DNA from 3 places in the Mesorhizobium sp. M0898 genome. Region 2 is predicted to be linked to each of the others. Evidence: predicted binding sites of a transcription regulator. Region 2 holds the regulator's gene; each other region holds the start of a gene.
What was found. The regulator LexA, encoded in region 2, represses DNA repair genes until DNA is damaged. The targets are predictions, from matches to a motif close to TGTTCNNNNTGTGTTCNG.
Positions count from the first base shown of each region.

Region 1 (3,260 bases), on a different contig from region 2:
CCACCTCGAAACGCACGGCATTGCACCGGCAGGACCCTTTGAGCAGAAGCGGCATGAGAAACTCCGACGAAAGTGATTTGCACTTTGTCAGGATGGCGCCGGTTGCGGCGATGACAAGGGGAAATCCGGGTGACATGATCGCCGCATGGACAACGAGCGCATAGAAGAGCTTTTCGAAGGCCTCGGCCCGGTCAGCATCCGCAAGCTGTTCGGCGGCAAGGGCATCTATTTCGACGGCGTCATCGTCGCCATCGTCATCGGTGGCGAATTGATGCTGAAGGCCGACGCCGAAAGCGCCCCGGATTTCGAAGCGGCCGGCTGCCGGCAATGGACCTATACCGGCTCGCGCCACGGCAAGCTCGTGTCGATGCCCTATTGGAGCGTTCCCGACAGCGCGTTCGACGATCCCGACGAGATGGCGATCTGGGCGCGCCGCGCCTACGAGGCAGGACGGCGCGCCGGCAAATAGGCTGCGTCATGCTTCGGCAATTCCGGGCCGCACTTCATGCCAGCTCCCGCGCCTCGGGCACGAGCGCCAGCGCTTCGGCAAAGCCAGCGCTGGTGAAGGCGGCACTCTCGACGACGAGCATCGCTGCGGCAATGCCTTCGCGCAGTGCCGCGCGCAGCGTCAGGCCGCGCAGCAGGGCAGCGATCGTGGCGCCTGCCAATGCGTCGCCGGCGCCGGCAGCATCGGTCCGCTTTTGCAGCGGCGGTGGCGAGATCGAGAACGCGCTCAATTCGTCGAAACCGAGCACTGGTTCGTCGCCGGCGGTGATCACGCCGCTTTTCAGCCCGGCGCGTCTCAGGCCGTCGACGATGCCTTGATCGATTTGGACGCCGGCGAGCACGCCGGCCTCGTGCCGGTTCATGAAGGCCATCGCCAGACGGTCGAGCACCGGCGTCAGCCGCGCCGCTTTGTTGGGCGAGACCGCAAGCGCAAACACCGGCTTGCCGGCGGCGAGTGCCGCTAGCCGCTCCAGCGCGGTCGACGGCAGGTTGGCGTCGCACAGCACCGCGTCGGCCGAACCGATCGCTTCCCGCACCTTGGCACGGCGGATCTGCTTGGGAAGCGCCAGCTCGTAGAGCACCATGTCGGCAAGGCCGGCGATCAGCCCGCCGTCGCTGTCGATCAGCATCGTATGGCTTGGCGTTGCTCGGTCGAGGAACACCGCCGACAGGTCGGCAACGCCGGCCTCGGTGACGGCGCGTAAGACCGTGTCGCCAAGGGCATCGCCGCCGCGCACCGAAAGCAGCGAGGCCGAGACGCCGCGGCGCACCGCACAGCGCAAGGCGTTGAAGACGGCGCCGCCGACATGCTCGCGCATCGTGCCCGGATTAGACGCTGCTGGCACGAAGGCGCCGGCAACCCGGCCGCGCCGCTCGATATAGGCGCCGCCCACGGCCAGGATCGTCGGGGATTTGATCATGCCGTCAAAATGCCCTTTAGCTGTTGCCCGGGGAGACTAGGTCGCCGGGCGGAACCCTGCAATCGCGGGTCCGATTCGGTTGGTAACGGCAACGGCGCCGCATGCGAGGCCAGACACATCGGAAGCGATAATTGCGAAACAAAAATAGAACAAATAGGGATATGCGTTATTTTTCAAACCCTTGGTGCTCATTGACAAATGAGAACAAATGAGGTACATTGTTTTAAGGATTGCGGGATTGTCCGGCCTCCATTGACGACCACGGGGTGATGTATCATGGCTCAGAATTCTTTGCGGCTTGTAGAGGACAAAGCGGTGGACAAATCAAAGGCTCTGGATGCGGCGCTGTCGCAAATCGAGCGTGCCTTCGGCAAGGGCTCGATCATGCGGCTCGGCGCGAACGAGCAGGTCGTCGAGATCGAAACGGTGCCGACCGGCTCGCTTGGGCTGGACATCGCGCTTGGCGTCGGCGGCCTGCCACGCGGCCGCATCGTCGAGATCTACGGGCCGGAAAGCTCGGGCAAGACGACGCTGGCGCTGCACACGGTGGCCGAAGCCCAGAAGAAGGGCGGCATCTGCGCCTTCGTCGATGCCGAGCACGCGCTCGACCCGGTCTATGCCCGCAAGCTCGGCGTCGATCTCGAAAACCTGCTGATCTCGCAGCCCGATACCGGCGAGCAGGCGCTCGAGATCTGCGACACGCTGGTGCGCTCCGGCGCCATCGACGTGCTGGTGGTCGATTCGGTGGCGGCGTTGACGCCGCGGGCGGAAATCGAAGGCGAGATGGGCGATTCGCTGCCCGGCCTGCAGGCCCGCCTGATGAGCCAGGCACTGCGCAAGCTCACCGCCTCGATCTCGCGCTCCAACACCATGGTCATCTTCATCAACCAGATCCGCATGAAGATCGGCGTCATGTTCGGTTCGCCCGAGACGACGACCGGCGGCAATGCGTTGAAATTCTATGCCTCGGTCCGCCTCGACATCCGCCGCATCGGCTCGGTCAAGGATCGCGACGAGGTCGTCGGCAACCAGACCCGCGTCAAGGTCGTCAAGAACAAGCTGGCGCCGCCCTTCAAGGTGGTCGAGTTCGACATCATGTATGGCGAGGGCGTCTCCAAGACCGGTGAGCTGGTCGATCTCGGCGTCAAGGCGGGCGTGGTCGAAAAGTCGGGCGCCTGGTTCTCCTACAATTCGCAGCGTCTTGGCCAGGGCCGCGAAAACGCAAAACTGTTCCTGCGCGACAATCCCGACACGGCGCGCGAGATCGAGCTGGCGCTACGGCAGAATGCCGGGCTGATCGCTGAGAAATTCCTTGAGAACGGCGGCTCCGAAAGCAGCGATGACGGTTTCGAGGACGACGCTGGGGTGATGTAGGGCAAGCGACGCCTCTCTGAGCCTCAGCCAGGTTTCGATTTGATGTTTTGATTTTGAGTTTGCGTAATCGATGCGTTTCGAACCGCCGGCCCTGGGCCGGCGGTTCGCGTTTGACGGCGAGGCAGACGCATTTCAAGGCGCTGGTGAAAGCCGGGATTTGAGCCCATTTGGTGTTTCTGGACAGGCTGCGGTGCGACCGCTAAAAGGCCATGTCTATTTTCCGCCGGCAGCCGGCGGTTCTCTCGAAAAGGCAGTATTCATGAGTGGCGTCAACGAGATCCGGTCGGCATTTCTCGACTATTTTCGCAAGGAAGGTCACGAGGTCGTCGCGTCAAGCCCGCTGGTGCCGCGCAACGACCCGACGCTGATGTTCACCAATGCCGGCATGGTGCAGTTCAAGAACGTTTTCACCGGTCTGGAGAAGCGGCCCTATTCGCGCGCCACGACTGCCCAGAAGAG
Region 1 covers NZ_JAMYOE010000009.1:17,761-21,020, forward strand. Annotated here, with positions in the region: gene NKH90_RS12840 (GFA family protein) at 1-55, opposite strand, end outside; gene NKH90_RS12845 (TfoX/Sxy family protein) at 146-469, shown strand; gene NKH90_RS12850 (PfkB family carbohydrate kinase) at 504-1,427, opposite strand; gene recA (recombinase RecA) at 1,704-2,801, shown strand; gene alaS (alanine--tRNA ligase) at 3,061-3,260, shown strand, end outside.
Region 1: recA (recombinase RecA) is a predicted target of LexA. The motif match lies at 1,562-1,579, and genes of this name have one in related genera.

Region 2 (3,260 bases):
AGACATCGGCATAGCCGATATAGAGCGGGGTGAAGCCGAAGCGCATGGTCGATGGCGCGCGAAAATCGCCGATCACGCCACGTTCGATCAGCGCGCGCATGACCTGGTAGCCATGCTCATGCATGAATGAAATCTGGCTGCCGCGTTTTTCCCCATCGCGCGTGCTTTCGAGCGTGAGCCCGTACGTGCCGCACTTTGCCTCGACAAGCTCGATGAACAGATCCGCCAGCGCGATGCTCTTCTTGCGCACCGCCGTCATGTCGACATCGTTCCAGATGTCGAGCGCGCCCTTCAGCGTGCGCATCGACAAGACCGGCTGCGTGCCGCACAGAAACCGGCGGATGCCGGTGCCGGCCGCATAGCCTGGCTCGAAGGCGAAGGGCCGTGCATGGCCCCACCAGCCGGTGAGCGGCTGCTGGATGTCGGAAAGATGCCGCTCAGCCGCATAGATGAAGGCAGGCGCGCCCGGGCCGCCATTCAGATATTTGTAGGTGCAGCCAACGGCAAAATCGGCGTTTGCCTTGTCGAGTTCGACTGGCATCGCGCCGGCGGTGTGGCAGAGATCCCAGACGATCATCGCCCCGGCTTCCTGAGCCCTGCGCGTCAGCGCCGGCATGTCGCGCAGTTCGCCCGACTTATAGTTGACGTGGTTGACCAGCACCACAGCGGTGCGTTCGTCGATCAGCTCTTCGATGGTCGGCGCGTCGACTCCCGAGAGGCGCAGCAGCGTATCTTTTCGCGTCGAAACCACACCCTCAGCCATGTAGAGGTCCGTCGGAAAACTATCGCCCTCGGCGACGATGACCTGCCGCTCCGGTCGCATGGCCATGGCGGCGTGCAGCAGCTTGTAGATGTTGACCGATGTCGTGTCGCAGACCACCGTCTGGCCGGCCGCGGCACCGATCAGGCGCCCGAGCTGGTCGCCAAGTTCAAGCGGCATGTTGAACCAGCCGGCGGTGTTCCATGCGCGGATGAGATCATACGACCATTCTTCGGTCGCGGCCTTGTGCAGTTCATCGAAAGCGGCACGTGAAGCAGCTCCTAGCGAATTGCCGTCGAGATAGATCACTCCTTGCGGCAACACAAAGCGGTCGCGCATCGCGCGCAGCGGATCCGCGGCATCCATCGCCTTTATGGCCACGAGATCGGGAATTCCTGTCATGATTTGTCTGCTCCCCCAAGATCCAACGCAACGTCGGACACGCATCGACTGTTCTTCCATTACTTGGTTGCGCGCAGCAAGGCTCCACCGGCGAGAAGCAGCCTGACCAGGCGGTGGAAACCGGGACTTAACCCGAGGTTGGCGTTTTGAGTTCGTTTCGTTCACGGTGCATTGACCAAACCGCACAGTCGATACGGGTTCAATTCCGTGCCTTTTGCCGACCGACGGCCGATGCCAGTGCCGCCTTCTAGGAGGCCAGAAGGGCGCAAACGAAAGCAGAATCAAGGCGATGAGGCTCGCGGCGGTGAAAATGCGGTACGCCGGTAGGGGACGTCGTTTGTTTCCCGAGCCTTAACGCATTCATTAAACTTTAAACAGTTGCGGAACACAACTGGAACAGATAGTGTTTGTTCTGGGTTTGTTTTTCTGATTCTGTTGGGGGTCGCTATGCTGACACGCAAACAACACGAACTGCTTATGTTCATCCACGAAAGGTTGAAGGAAAGCGGTATCCCGCCTTCATTCGACGAGATGAAGGAAGCGCTCGACCTGGCTTCCAAATCCGGAATCCACCGGCTGATTACGGCGCTGGAGGAGCGCGGCTTCATTCGCCGTTTGCCCAACCGGGCCCGTGCGCTGGAGGTGCTACGCCTGCCTGACTCGATCGCCCCCGGCCTCAATGCGGCACGCAAGTTCTCGCCGAGTGTCATCCAGGGCAGTCTTGGGCAAGGCGCCCCTCGGCAAGGCAAGCCGACATCGTCGCGCGTGCCCGCAGCCGGAAATGACGACGATGTCGTCGCCGCCGTTTCGATCCCGGTGATGGGCCGCATCGCTGCCGGTGTGCCGATCGACGCCATCCAGCACCAGACGCATTCGATTTCGGTGCCGCCGGATATGATCATGGGCGGCGAGCATTATGCGCTGGAGGTCAAAGGCGATTCGATGATCGAGGCCGGCATTTTCGACGGCGACACGGTGATCATCCGCAATGCCGATACGGCGAGCCCCGGTGAGATCGTGGTGGCACTGGTCGACGAGGAGGAAGCGACGCTGAAGCGGTTCCGCCGCAAGGGCGCCTCGATCGCCCTGGAAGCCGCCAATCCGGCCTACGAGACGCGCATCTTCGGACCAGACAGGGTCAAGGTGCAGGGCAAGCTCGTCGGACTGATCCGCCGCTACTGAGCTCCGCCCTTGGCGCCGGCTTTGGGGTTGTCGGCCCGGCGGTATGGCGGCAGGCCCCGTGCCGCGCGTGAAAATTTCCGCTGCACGTGCCAGGGCCGGTATGATTTTTCGACGGCGAAGCGGATCTCGGCGCGTGTTGCCGCTTGTGGATCGAAATAGACGGCGGCACTTCCCGCGCGCGCCAGTTGCCGTTTGGTGACGACGAGGACCAGCCGGTCGTAGTAGCAGGGGTTATGGGCGGTGGCGTCGTCGATGACGATCAAGCTGGCAAAGGCGCAGGCTGGCCGCGCAGTATCGCGGTCCTTGGCTTGCGCGATGATCGCGCCGGATGGATGCCTGGCAAGGCAGAGGCCGTCCGTGCAAATGAACGGCATGCCCGGCGGTAGGTCGGCCGGATCGGCAATGTCGAATTGCGGGTCGTTCTTTCCAGGTGTTTCCGGCGCGACGATAGCCTCTGATGTGAGCGCGCGTTTCCAGTTGTCGATGGTGAACTCATTCGGGCGTGCCCGGTTGACCGCGAGTTCACCGCTGCCGATCGGCAGCGCGACCAGCCGTGCGTCCTCCGAGACCAATACGTCGGGTATGCGTGTCTGCGTTGCCGTCAGCAAGCCGGCGAGCGCAAAAGGAAGTGCCGCCAGCCGCAACCACGTCGTCGCCATGCTGGCAATGACGAGGGCGATCGTCACCAGAAGGACGGATCTCAGCGAAATCAGCCCGACCGCATCGATCGGAGAGCGCTCCGAGATCCACCCGGACAGGGCGATCATCGCCGTCAGCCCCTTGCCCATGACATAGAGAAAAGGGCCATCCGCACCGAACGGCATCGCCAGCGCGCTGAGAACGGCGAAGGGCATGACGACCAGTGACACGATGGGCATGATGGCCAGATTGGCGAACAGGCTGAGCGGCGCCACGC
Region 2 covers NZ_JAMYOE010000001.1:75,816-79,075, forward strand. Annotated here, with positions in the region: gene kynU (kynureninase) at 1-1,162, opposite strand, end outside; gene lexA (transcriptional repressor LexA) at 1,610-2,344, shown strand; gene NKH90_RS00410 (ComEC/Rec2 family competence protein) at 2,338-3,260, opposite strand, start outside.

Region 3 (3,260 bases), on a different contig from region 2:
TGCGGCCAGGCCGTGGTGAAGGACATCGAGGGCCAGGAATACGGCCCCGACACCAAGCTCAGCGATTGGTAAGGTGCTACCGGCTACGGCAGCCTTTCCCAGACGGCTCTGATTTCGTTGAGCCGCGCGTCTGCGAGCCCGTCGATGTCATCGCAGCTGAAATAGAGTATCGATAGTGCTGCAAGGAGACCGGGATAACCGGAGACGTAACCCATCTTTGTAAGTATCTCGGGAACCGGCAGGCGCTTGCGTTCGATCAAGGAGATCGCGCATTCTGCAGTCAGAGATGCCACCGGGTGGTCGACTTCGGATAGCCAAAAGTCGACCAGAGCTAGGAGAATGGCGGGCTCGACGGCAGCACTTGCGGGCAGGTGGCAAAGCTCGCTAAGTGCTAAGAATGCGGCATTCGGCGAAATCCTCACTGCGGATTCGATCAGTACCCGGCTCACTGAAATGTCGTGATATGGCCAATTGCAATCGATCAGATCGGCAAATTCTGCTTCTGTCATCTGAGTGCTATTCAGCCGCTTCCTCGATCTTCTCCATATCGTCGTCCGACAGGCCGAAATGGTGGCCGATCTCGTGGATCAGCACATGGGTGACGATGTCGCCCAGCGTTTCCTCGTTCTCGGCCCAGTAGTCGAGGATGGCGCGACGATAGAGGGTGATGCGGTTCGGCCCCTCGCCGGTCTGCGGATTCCAGCGCTCGGCGATGCCGCGCCCCTCGAACAGGCCGAGCAGGTCGAAGGGCGTTTCCAGCGAAAGGTCGTCCATGATCTCGTCGGTCGGGAATTCGGCGATCTGAATGACGATCTCGCCGGTCAACTTGCGAAAGTCCTCCGGCAGATGGGCATAGGCCTCCAGCGCCAGGAGCTCGATTTCCTCCATCGTTGGCGAAAGCTGGTCGTGCCAGATGCGTGTTTGGTAGATGCGAGCCATGCTTTGTCCTTTGATCCCGGCATATAGGCTTTCAGGCCGGACTCGGCAAATGGTCGGGCTGGAGTGCCCGTGCCATGCCCCCACTACAGGAATAAATTCCCCATGACTCCGCTTGACTCTTCGGGCGACCTCTGGAATCCTAGAGAACATAACAGGAACAAGTGTGAGTGGAGCTGACCGTCATGGCGACAAGCGCCGTGGCGCGGGAGACTGTTTTTGCCCTGCGCCGCCAGATCGCGAAGATCGAAGGGACCTTGCCCGAGCGCCTGGAGGCGCCGGCCAGTTCGTCGTTTGACGCGGATGTCCCTCGTCAGAGTCTGACACCCTCTCGGCATCCGACACCCGCTCGGAATCTGACCATTGTCCGGCGCGGCCTTGCCGTGGCGCCGCCCGATGCGTTTTTGCGCACCGGCGCCGAGCGCCTCGATGCCGCGCTGAGCGGCGGCCTGCCGAAGGCGGCGGTGAGCGAGTTTCATGGCGCCGCGACCCGCGATGCCGGGGCCGTTGCCGGTTTTGCCTTGTCGCTCGTCAGCCTGATCCTCAGCCAGGGGCCGCAATTGCCGGTGCTGTGGATCGGCACATCCGAGGTTTTCCGCGAGGCCGGCTTTCCCTATGCCAGGGGGCTTCACGCCTTCTTCGGCATCGAGCCGGAGCAATTGCTGTTTTCCGAGGCGCCAAGGCTGCTCGATGCGCTGTGGATCGCCGAGGAGGCTGCCCGGATGACGGCGCTGGCCGCCGTCATCCTCGAAATCCGCGGCAGCCCGCAGCGGCTTGACCTCACCGCGACGCGGCGGCTGCACGCCCGCGCGCAGAGTGCGGGCCGGCCGCTGTTCCTGCTGCGCCAGGCCGGCGAGCCCGAACCGACGGCAGCGCCCGTCCGCCTCATCCTGTCGGCGGCACCGGCGGCAACGCGTAAGACGCTTGCCGGGCCGCTCGCCGACTCGATCGGCCGGCCCGCCTTCACCGTCGCCATCGGCAAGAGCCGCACGGCCTTGCCCGGAAAATTCACACTGGAGTGGAACCCCGATGAACGCATATTCGAAGAAAGACGGGGCGAGCAAGGAAGGTCTCAGGAATGGGCCCCAGAACGGCCAAAGAATCCTATCCTTGTGGTTTCCGCATCTCGCCGCCGAGAGGATCCTGCGGCAGCGTCTGGGGCGGTCCTGGCGTTCCCGGCCGTCGGATCACCTGCCGCTGGTGATCAGCCATCGCCAAGGGAACACCCAGCGCATCGCCGCCCTCGACGAACGGGCCGAGGCGCTTAATCTGAAGCGCGGCATGGGCATAGCCGACGCACGCGCCATGCATCCCTCGATCGACATCGTGGAGGCCGATCCGGAGGCCGACCGGCGCCTGCTCGAAGGCCTCGCCGACTGGTGCGACCGCTACACCCCGCTGGTGGCGCTTGACGGGACCGACGGCCTCTATCTCGACGTCACCGGCTGCACCCATCTTTTCGGCGGCGAACGCTCGATGCTGGATGATATCCTGTCGCGTTTTTTCCATCAGGGCTTCGATGTCCGCGCCGGGCTTGCCGCCACGCCTGGTGCTGCCTGGGCGGCGGCGCGGTTTGCTGGCGACCGCATCGTGCCCGATGGTGGGGAGGAAGCGCTTCTCGCGCCCTTGCCGCTGGCGGCGCTGCGCATCGACCCGGAGGTACGCGCCAGCCTCGAAAGCGTCGGCCTGCGCACGGCGGGCGCCGTCATGGCGGCACCGCGCGCGCCGCTGGCCCGCCGCTTCGGCGCATCGCTGCTCTTGCGCCTCGACCAGGCGCTTGGCCGCCTCGAGGAGGCCGTGTCGCCGCGCCTGCCGGTGGCACCGCTTTCGGTCGAGCGTCACCTTGCCGAGCCGATCATGCTGACCGAGGACATCGAGCGGCTGACCGGCATGCTGGCGACCACCTTGAAGAGCGACCTCGAGCGTCGCGGCGAGGGCGCAAGGCGGCTGGCGCTGCTGCTTTTCCGCGTCGATGGCGGCGTCAGCCGCATCGCCGTCGGCACCTCGCGGCCTCTGCGCGAGCCGCGGCTGATCCAGAAATTGTTCCACGAAAGGCTTGCCGCGCTCGAACAGGATATCGACGCCGGCTATGGCTTCGATCTCGTGCGCCTTTCGGTGCTGACCGCCGCCGCCTTCGACATGCAGCAGGCCGACCTTGCCGGCGAGACGAGCGACGACGGTGCCGATATCGCGCTTTTTGCCGACCGCATTCGCGCCCGGCTCGGCGAAGGCGCGGTCTTGAAGCCGGTCGCCGTCGAGAGCCATTTGCCGGAGCGCGCCGTCGCCACCCTTCCCTTCACGGAGGCGCCGCAGAGAAGCTCGCC
Region 3 covers NZ_JAMYOE010000022.1:10,067-13,326, forward strand. Annotated here, with positions in the region: gene NKH90_RS21225 (DUF1737 domain-containing protein) at 1-72, shown strand, start outside; gene NKH90_RS21230 (hypothetical protein) at 84-509, opposite strand; gene NKH90_RS21235 (metallopeptidase family protein) at 517-939, opposite strand; gene NKH90_RS21240 (ImuA family protein) at 1,122-2,204, shown strand; gene NKH90_RS21245 (DUF6504 family protein) at 2,137-3,260, shown strand, end outside.
Region 3: NKH90_RS21240 (ImuA family protein) is a predicted target of LexA. The motif match lies at 1,082-1,099, and genes of this name have one in related genera.